DNA from 2 places in the Diaphorobacter sp. B2A2W2 genome. Region 1 is predicted to be linked to the other one. Evidence: predicted binding sites of a transcription regulator. Region 1 holds the regulator's gene; the other holds the start of a gene.
What was found. The regulator sigma-54, encoded in region 1, starts transcription at its own class of promoters, with help from an activator protein. The targets are predictions, from matches to a motif close to TGGCANGNAANCTGCTTT.
Positions count from the first base shown of each region.

Region 2: glnA (type I glutamate--ammonia ligase) is a predicted target of sigma-54. The motif match lies at 1,541-1,558, and genes of this name have one in related genera.

Region 1 is NZ_JBWZOR010000011.1:53,444-58,165, forward strand. Features, by position in the region: gene AC1PPL_RS16295 (thiol:disulfide interchange protein DsbA/DsbL) at 1-475, shown strand, start outside; gene lptA (lipopolysaccharide transport periplasmic protein LptA) at 649-1,308, shown strand; gene lptB (LPS export ABC transporter ATP-binding protein) at 1,332-2,084, shown strand; gene AC1PPL_RS16310 (RNA polymerase factor sigma-54) at 2,137-3,714, shown strand; gene AC1PPL_RS16315 (acyl-CoA thioesterase) at 3,718-4,161, shown strand; gene AC1PPL_RS16320 (THUMP domain-containing class I SAM-dependent RNA methyltransferase) at 4,158-4,722, shown strand, end outside.
Region 2 is NZ_JBWZOR010000018.1:28,735-33,456, reverse strand. Features, by position in the region: gene AC1PPL_RS19175 (EI24 domain-containing protein) at 1-632, shown strand, start outside; gene AC1PPL_RS19170 (competence/damage-inducible protein A) at 629-1,450, shown strand; gene glnA (type I glutamate--ammonia ligase) at 1,607-3,022, shown strand; gene AC1PPL_RS19160 (hypothetical protein) at 3,229-3,732, shown strand; gene glnL (nitrogen regulation protein NR(II)) at 3,767-4,722, shown strand, end outside.

The sequences.
Region 1 (4,722 bases):
CTTCTGGTACAGCTGCCCGCACTGCAACACGTTCGAGCCTTCGCTGGAGGCCTGGATCAAGTCGGCGCCCAAGGACCTGCACATCCGCCGCGTGCCCGTGGCGTTCAATGCGAGCTTCGTGCCGCAGCAAAAGCTCTACTACGCGCTGGAAGGCATGGGCAAGCTGCCCGAGCTGCATGCGAAGGTGTTCCGCGCGGTGCACGTGGAACGCCTGCCGCTGAACAAGGACGAGCTGATCTTCGACTGGATCGGCAAGCAGGGCGTGGACGTGGCGAAGTTCAAGGAGGTCTACAACTCCTTCACCGTATCCAACCAAGTGCGCAAGGCGTCGCAGCTGCAGGACGGCTACCAGGTCGAAGGCGTGCCCTCCATGGGAGTGGCCGGCCGCTACTACACCGACGGCACCATGGCTGGCAACATGCAAAGTGTGCTGCAGGTGGTGGAGCACCTGGTTGGCGTAGCGCGCAAGGGCTGAAGCGCCCCGCCGCCACCAGCGACAAGCGCGCCTACGGGCGCGCTTTTTTCATGCCTGCACACCGGTTGGCGCGGCGGCATGACAGCCGGTGGCAGGCCTGTACGGGTTGATGCGATCCACTGCGGCGGCGGCGCGCTTGCGTCAGTACAATGACCGCAAGATTCGTGCCCTCTATGAGAACCCGATTGCCCTTCCTCCTCCTGTCCCGCGCCGCAGCGCTGGCCCTGGCGCTGGCTGCATCGCCGCTGGTGCACGCCGAAAAAGCCGACCGCAACAAGCCCATGAACATCGAGGCGGATGCCCTGCGCCACGATGAGCTCAAGCAGACCAGCGTGTTCACCGGCCGTGTCGTCATGACCAAGGGCACCATCGTGCTGCGCGGCGCGCAGCTGGAGGTGCGCCAGGACCCCGACGGCTTCCAGTACGGTGTGGTGACGGCCGAGCCGGGCAAGCGCGCCTTTTTCCGGCAAAAGCGCGACACCGCGCCGGGCGCGCCCGACGAGTTCGTCGAGGGCGAGGGCGAGGTCATCGAATACGACGGCCGCGCCGACGTGGTGAAGCTCATCCGCCGCGCCGAGCTGCGCCGCTACCGCGAGGCCACACTGACCGACGAGCTGGCCGGCGCGCTCATCGTCTACAACAACCTCACGGACGTGTTCACCGTGGACGGGCAGAAGACCGCGCCCGCTGGCGCCACTGCCGGCACGCCGGGCGGCCGGGTGCGAGCGGTGCTCGCGCCCAAGGAGCCCGCCTCGGGCACCAGCGCCACGCCGCCTGTGCGCACCGAGCCGCCCGCGCTGCGTACCAGCCCCAGCCTGGACGGCGCGAAGTGAGCGCGGCCTTGGACGATGCGCGCATGAGCGAAGGCGTCAGCCGCCTGGAGGCGCTGCACTTGGAGAAGTCCTACGGCAGCCGCAAGGTGGTCAAGGACGTGTCCGTAGTCGTGCAAAAGGGAGAGGTGGTGGGCCTATTGGGCCCCAACGGCGCCGGCAAGACCACGTCGTTCTACATGATCGTCGGCCTGGTGCGCAGCGACGGCGGCCGCATCAGCATCGACGGGCAGGACGTGACGGACATGCCCATCCACCGGCGCTCGCGGCTGGGCCTGTCGTACCTGCCGCAGGAAGCCTCGATCTTTCGCAAGCTCAATGTCGAAGACAACGTGCGCGCGGTGCTGGAGCTGCAGACCGACGAGGCCGGCCGCACCCTGCCGCGCGCCGAGGTGGAGCGGCGCCTGACCGCGCTGCTGCAGGAGCTGCGCGTGGACCACCTGCGCAAGTCGCCTGCACTGGCGCTGTCGGGCGGCGAGCGCCGGCGCGTGGAGATCGCGCGCGCGCTGGCCACGCAGCCGCGCTTCATCCTGCTGGATGAGCCCTTCGCCGGCATCGACCCGATCGCCGTGATCGAGATCCAGCGCATCATTGGCTTTCTCAAGGCGCGCGGCATTGGCGTGCTGATCACCGACCACAACGTGCGTGAGACGCTGGGCATCTGCGACCACGCCTTCATCATCAGCGACGGCCAGGTGCTGGCTCAGGGTACGCCGTCGGACATCGTCGACAACGCGGAAGTGCGCCGGGTGTACCTGGGCGAGCACTTCCGCATGTGAGAGTGATGGGCGACCACGGCGCGATGCAGGACCAGACAGTGGGTTGCAGGCCATGAAGCCCGGCCTGTCGCTGCGCGTCTCGCAGCACCTGGCGCTCACACCGCAGTTGCAGCAGTCGATCCGCCTGCTGCAGCTGTCCACGCTGGAGCTGGCCCAGGAGGTCGAGCAAATGCTCGACGAGAACCCCTTCCTGGAGCGCACGCTGGAAGAGGCCCTGCGCGAGGAGTTCGGCCTGGCCCAGGCCGATGCACCGGTGAGCGAGCAAGACCGAGAAGTTGAAGATGCTATTTATTCAGGAGCTGTCAGCGCAGGGCAGGAAAGCGCTACAAGCCAAAATGATGCAGAAACCTCCACCGCCGAATCCACGGCCGAACCCGCGGACTGGGAAGGCGACGGCTCGGTAGACCTGGCGCCCGACGACAGCGAGTGGGGCGGCGACGCCCCGGCGCGCAACGGTGCCGGCGCGGGGAGCGACGACGAGGTGGACGCCACCGAGCTGGCCCGCAGCCAGGAGTCGCTCACGGCCTTCCTGCACCGCCAGGCGCTGGCGCTGCGCCTGTCCGAGCTGGACATGGCCGCGCTGCGCTTCCTCATCGAATCGCTGAACGACGACGGCTACCTGGACGAGTCGTTGCAGGACCTGGCCGCCAGCCTGGCGGGCACCGAAGACCCCGAGCAACTCGATGAACTGGTGCACCGTTTCACCGTGGCGCTGCGCCTGCTGCAAAGCCTGGAGCCCGCGGGCGTGGGCGCGCGCGGCCTGGCCGAATGCCTCACGCTGCAGCTGCGTGCGATGGACCAGGACGAAGAGGGCGACCCCGACGTGATCCAGGCCGCGCTGGCCATTTGCGGCCAGCCGCTGGACCTGCTGGCCAAGCGCGACGTGCGCCGCCTGGCGCAGGCCTGCGGCACCAGCGAAGAGCGCACGCGCGCCGCGATGGCCTTGATCGCGCGGCTGGAGCCACGTCCGGGCAGGCGCTTTGCCGACGTGGACCGCAACATCATCGTGCCCGACGTGATCGTCAAGAAAACCGGCCGCGGCGGACAGCAGAACTTCAGCGTGCAGCTCAACCCGGACGTGATGCCGCGTCTGCGCGTGCACGACATCTACGCCGGTGCGTTGCGCGGCGGCCGTGGCGAAGGCCACCAGGCGCTGCAGGCACGGCTGCAGGAGGCGCGCTGGTTCATCAAGAACATCCAGCAGCGTTTTGACACCATCCTGCGCGTGTCGCGCGCCATCGTGGAGCGGCAGAAGAACTTCTTCGTGCATGGCGAACTGGCCATGCGCCCGCTGGTGCTGCGCGACATTGCCGATGAACTGGGCCTGCACGAGTCCACCATCAGCCGCGTGACCACCGCCAAGTACATGGCCACGCCGCAAGGCACCTACGAACTCAAGTATTTCTTCGGCTCGGGGCTGGGCACCGAAACCGGCGGCAACGCCTCCAGCACGGCCGTGCGCGCGCTCATCAAGCAGTTCATCGCGGCCGAGAACCCGCACAAGCCGCTGTCGGACAGCCAGATCGCCGAGATGCTCAAGGAGCAGGGGATTGAATGTGCGCGCCGCACCGTGGCCAAATACCGCGAGGCGCTCAAGATCGCCCCGGCCAACCTCCGCAAGGCACTTTGAACCATGGCACGCGTCGTCTTCGACCTTCCCCCGCACTTCGGCTTCAGTACCGAGCTGCAGATCTACATCAGCCATGTCAACCAGGGCGGGCACCTGGACAACGCGCAGTTGCTCAGCCTCGTGTCCGAGGCGCGCGTGCGTTTCTTCAAGTCGCTGGGCTACCCCGAGGCCGACGTGGCGGGCCTGTCCACCGTGGTGGGCGACATCGTGGCGCAGTACAAGTCCGAGGCGTTCCACGGCGAGACGCTGCGCGTGGAGATGACGCCGCAGGACTTCAACAGCTACGGCTTCGACCTCGTCTTCCGGATGACCGAGAAGAGCCAGGGGCGCGAGATCGCGCGCGGCAAGACCGGCATCGTCTTCATCGACCGGGCGGCCCGCAAGCCCGCACCCATTCCTGAATCCGTGCTCCAGCCATTGCTGCAGCGCGCAGCACAGCCGCAATGAACCAGCTTCAACTCTTTTTGCCCTGCGCCGCTGGCGTGGAGGGCTATCTGGCCGACGAGGTGCACAGCCTCACGGGGCTGGCCGGGCAGGACCTGCTCGTGGGCCGCGCGGGCGTGCTGCTGCGCGCCTCCTGGCGCGACGCGCTGCGCCTGAACCTGCACAGCCGCCTGGCGCAACGCGTGCTGGTGCAACTGGCCGAGCGGCCCTACCGCAACGAGGACGATATCTATGCCGCCGCGGCCGACGTGGCCTGGGAGATCTGGTTCACCCCGCGCCAGAGCTTCAAGGTGGAGGTGACGGCCCAGCACAGCCCGCTCAAGAGCCTGAACTTCGCCGCGCTGCGCGTGAAGGATGCCGTGGCCGACCGCTTCCGCGCCAAGGCCGGCGTGCGTCCCGACGTGCAGACGCAGTGGCCCGACGTGCGCGTGCACCTGCACCTGACCAGCGACCGCGCCCAGATCTACATCGACACCTCGGGCGAGCCGCTGTTCAAACGCGGCTGGCGCGAGGACAAGGGCGACGCGCCGCTCAAGGAAACGCTGGCCGCCGCCATGATCGCCG
Region 2 (4,722 bases), on a different contig from region 1:
GAGCCACGCCACTGATCGTCATTGTCTGTGTGCTTGCGGTGGCGGTGTTGATGGCCCCTGCCATCGTGACTCTGGTGGCGCAGCGGCGTTTTTCGCAACTGCAGCGCAAGCGGGGCGGTTCATTCCTCGCCAGCGTGCTGTGGTCTCTGGGGGCGACCATCGCGGCGCTCATTGCGCTGGTGCTGTCCATGCCGCTGTGGCTGGTCCCGCCGCTGGTGTTGATCCTGCCTCCACTCATCTGGGGATGGCTCACCTACCGTGTCATGGCCTTTGACGCACTGGCCGAACACGCGAGCAAGCCGGAGCGGCAGGAGATTTTCAAGCGCCATCAGCTCAGCCTGCTGAGCATTGGCGTGCTGAGCGGATTTCTAGGGGCCGCGCCCGGCATTGTCTGGGCGTCGGGCGTGGTGTTCGCAGCGGCGTTCCTCGTCCTGGTGCCGATCGCCATCTGGATCTATACGCTGGTGTTCGCCTTCTCATCGCTGTGGTTCACGCATTTCTGTCTGGCCGCGCTGCAACAGCTGCGCGAGCAGCGAGGCGAACGGCCGCCGGGCGATACGCCTGCAACCGCCGCGCCCGCAACGCCAGCGTCTTCTTTGCCATCCTCGTCTCACCTGCAGGACAACCCATGACACCGGCTTTCGGCCTCATCATCGTTGGCGATGAAATCCTCTCGGGCAAGCGGGCGGACAAGCACCTCGCCAAGGTCATCGAACTGCTGGCGGCACGCGGGCTTGCGCTGTCCTATGCGGACTACGTAGGCGACGACCGTCCACGCATCACGGCGGCGCTGCAGCGGGCCTTTGCCTCGTCGGACATCGTGTTCAGTTGCGGCGGCATTGGTGCCACTCCCGACGACCACACGCGCCAGTGCGCGGCGGCCGCATTGCAACGTCCGCTGGTCCTGCACCCCGAGGCCAAGCGCCTAATCACCGAGCGCATGCAGGATGTGGCACGGGAGCAGGGCGAGGCGTTCGACCCCGACCGCGCCGACAATCTGCATCGGCTGAACATGGGCGTTTTTCCTGAGGGCGCGCGCATCATTCCCAACCCTTACAACAAGATCCCCGGCTTCTCGTGTGACGGCCCTGGGGGCGGCATGGTGCATTTCGTGCCGGGGTTCCCGGTCATGGCTTGGCCTATGGTGGACTGGGCACTCCAGCATTACTGTGCCCCGTGGTTCAACCAGCAGCCGCAGATGGAGCGCTCCGTCGTGCTTTACGGCGCGATGGAAGCCGCGCTGACCCCGCTCATGGAGCGGGTCGAGGCCGGACATCCGGGGATCAAGGTGTTCAGCCTGCCGAGCGTGGACCATCCGGTGCACGGGCGCCATGTGGAATTGGGCGTCAAGGGGGCCGCTGCCTTGGTGCCTGCCGCGTGGCAGGCGCTGCAAGAAGGTTTGCACCAAACAGGTGCATCTATAGGCCCTGAAATGGTGCGCAAATGGTAAGAAGGCGGACCACTTAAAATCCTGCACGCGTTTGGTGCGCCGTCGCAGGGCTCTGCGCCCGGCTTGCCCCGTACGGGTGTCCCCATTCGCTGGCACGCAAACTGCTTTTCTGTGCGCATCATTGTTGATGAGCACTTCTATCCCTGGAGAACCCTGATGGCCAAGACCGTTGCAGACGTGATGAAGATGGTGAAGGAAAACGAAGTCAAGTTCGTGGACTTCCGCTTCACGGATACCCGCGGCAAGGAACAGCACGTCACCGTGCCGATCTCGCACTTCGACGAAGACAAGTTCGCCTCGGGCCATGCGTTCGACGGCTCGTCGGTCGCCGGCTGGAAGGGTATCGAGGCGTCGGACATGCTGCTCATGCCCGATCCGAACACCGCCAACATCGACCCGTTCTTCGAAGAAACCACCATGATCATGGCGTGTGACGTGGTGGAGCCGGCCGACGGCAAGGCCTACGACCGCGACCCGCGCTCCATCGCCAAGCGCGCTGAGGCGTACCTGAAGGCCTCCGGCATGGGCGACACGGCCTACTTCGGCCCGGAGCCCGAGTTCTTCATCTTCGACGGCGTGCGCTGGAGCACCGATCCCAACCACACCTTCTACGAGATCGAAGAGTACGAAGCCCCCTGGAACACCGGCTCCAAGCTCGAAGGTGGCAACCGCGGCCACCGTCCCACCACCAAGGGCGGCTATTTCCCCGTGCCTCCGGTCGACAGCACGCAGGACATGCGCGCCGAGATGTCCCTGATCCTTGAATCCCTGGGCATTCCGGTCGAGGTGTTCCACCACGAAGTGGCCGGTGCCGGCCAGAACGAGATCGGCACCCGGTTCAGCACGCTGGTGGAGCGTGCCGACTGGACCATGCTGCAGAAGTACGTGATCCACAACGTGGCCAATGCCTACGGCAAGACCGCCACCTTCATGCCCAAGCCCTACCACGGCGACAACGGCTCGGGCATGCACGTGCACCAGTCGGTCTGGAAGGACGGCAAGAACCTGTTCGCCGGCGACGGCTATGCGGGTCTGTCGGACTTCGCGCTGTACTACATCGGCGGCATCATCAAGCACGCCCGCGCACTGAACGCCATCACGAACCCGGGCACCAACAGCTACAAGCGTCTGGTGCCGCACTTCGAGGCGCCGGTGAAGCTGGCTTACTCGGCCAAGAACCGCTCGGCCTCCATCCGCATCCCGTTCGTGGCCAACCCGAAGGGCCGCCGTGTGGAAGCGCGCTTCCCCGATCCGCTGATGAACCCCTACCTGGGCTTTGCGGCCCTGCTGATGGCGGGTCTGGACGGCGTGGAAAACAAGATCCACCCGGGCGAAGCCGCTACCAAGGACCTGTACCACCTGCCGCCCGAGGAAGACAAGCTGGTGCCCACCGTGTGCCACAGCCTGGACCAGGCGCTGGAAGCGCTGGACAAGGACCGCGCGTTCCTGACCAAGGGCGGCGTGTTCACCGACTCCATGCTCGACGCCTACATCGAGCTGAAGATGCAGGAAGTCACGCGCTTCCGCATGGCCGTGCATCCCGTCGAGTACGACATGTACTACTCGCTGTGATGGCAGGGGCTTAGGCCCCCGGCTGTTGTCAACAGGGCGGCTCCGGCCGCCTTTTTCTATGGACGGGCTGCATGCCGGGTTGACGGAGCACGGCAGCCCGTCGCACCAAAACCGCAGCGTTGGGCCGCCGCAATTGGCGGGTTGGAATGATTGGGGGATACTCACCGGCACCGCGCATGCCCGACGCATGCCATGTGAGGAATTCGATGAAAAGCACTTTGTTCGCCCTGACCGTTATCGCCGCCGTGCTGCAGCCCGCCTGGGCGCAGGACCGCATCTACCGCTGCGGCAACGAATACACCAACAACGCCACGCAGGCCAAGGAGCGCGGCTGCAAGCTCGTGGAAGGTGGCAATGTGACGGTGCTGCAGGGTTCGCGCCCGGCGGCGGCCTCCTCGGGCGGCAGCGCCGGCGCTTCCGGTGCCAGCGCCAGCAGTTCGCCCGCGAACGCTCCGCGCGTGGGCGCGGCCGACCAACGTGCGCGCGACGCCGATGCGCGCGCCATCCTGGAGTCTGAACTGAGCAAGGCGGAAACCCGCCTGGCCGAGTTGCGCAAGGAGTACAACGACGGCTCGCCCCAGCGCACGGCGCTGGAGCTGCGCAACCCGCAGGGCTACATCGAGCGCACGGCCGAGCTCAAGGCCAGTGTGGCTCGGGCCGAGGCCGATGTGGCCGGCATCAAGCGCGAACTCTCGCGCCTGAACAAGTAAGCGCCGCGGTCCCTGCGTGCGGCACAAAGGCGCGATCATCCAAGAGCCCACCCCAACGGACCGCTACCAGGCGCTGGACCTCGTCTCCACGCTGATTGCCGTGCTGCACCCCGGCGGGGCGGCTATCTTCGTCAACGCAGCGCTGGAAAACGCCCTGGGCCTGTCGCGCCGCACGCTGGAAGGCGTGGACTTCGCCGGCCTGTTCACCGATCCGACCATCCTGCAGACGGCGCTGGCCGGCGCGCGCGGGCGCGACTTCGCGGCGCTGCGCTTCGAAGCCGTGCTGCGCCGCTCGCCGCAGGAGCCTTTGCCGGTGCACGCCAGCGTGGCGGTGGTGGAGCACAGCGGCGATGTGATCGTGGAGCTGTGGCCCCTGGAGGCGCAGGCGCGCCAGGACCGCGAGGAGCGGCTGCGTGAGCAGGCGCAGGCCAACAAGGAGCTGATCCGCAATCTGGCGCACGAGATCAAGAACCCGCTGGGCGGCATCCGAGGGGCGGCGCAGCTGCTGGAGATGGAGCTGGAAAGCCGCGACTTGACCGAGTACACCCAGGTCATCATCCACGAGGCCGACCGCCTGCAAAGCCTGGTGGATCGGCTGCTGGCGCCGCACCGCCACCCGCACCTCGTCGGCGATGTGAATATCCACGAGGTCTGCGAGCGCGTGCGCTCCCTGGTACTGGTCGAGCATCCGCAGGGCCTGGCCGTGCTGCGCGACTATGACACCTCCATCCCTGAGTTTCGCGGCGACCGCGCGCAGCTCATCCAGGCCGTGCTGAACATCGTGCAGAACGCGGCGCAGGCGTTGCACGAGCGCATTGCCGCGGGCGACGCGGTCATCACGCTGCGCACGCGCGTGGCGCGGCAGGTCACGTTCGGGCGCCAACGCTACCGGCTGGCATTGGAATTGCATGTCATCGACAACGGACCGGGCGTGCCCGAAGCCATCAAGGAGCGGATCTTCTATCCGCTGGTGACGGGGCGGGACGGGGG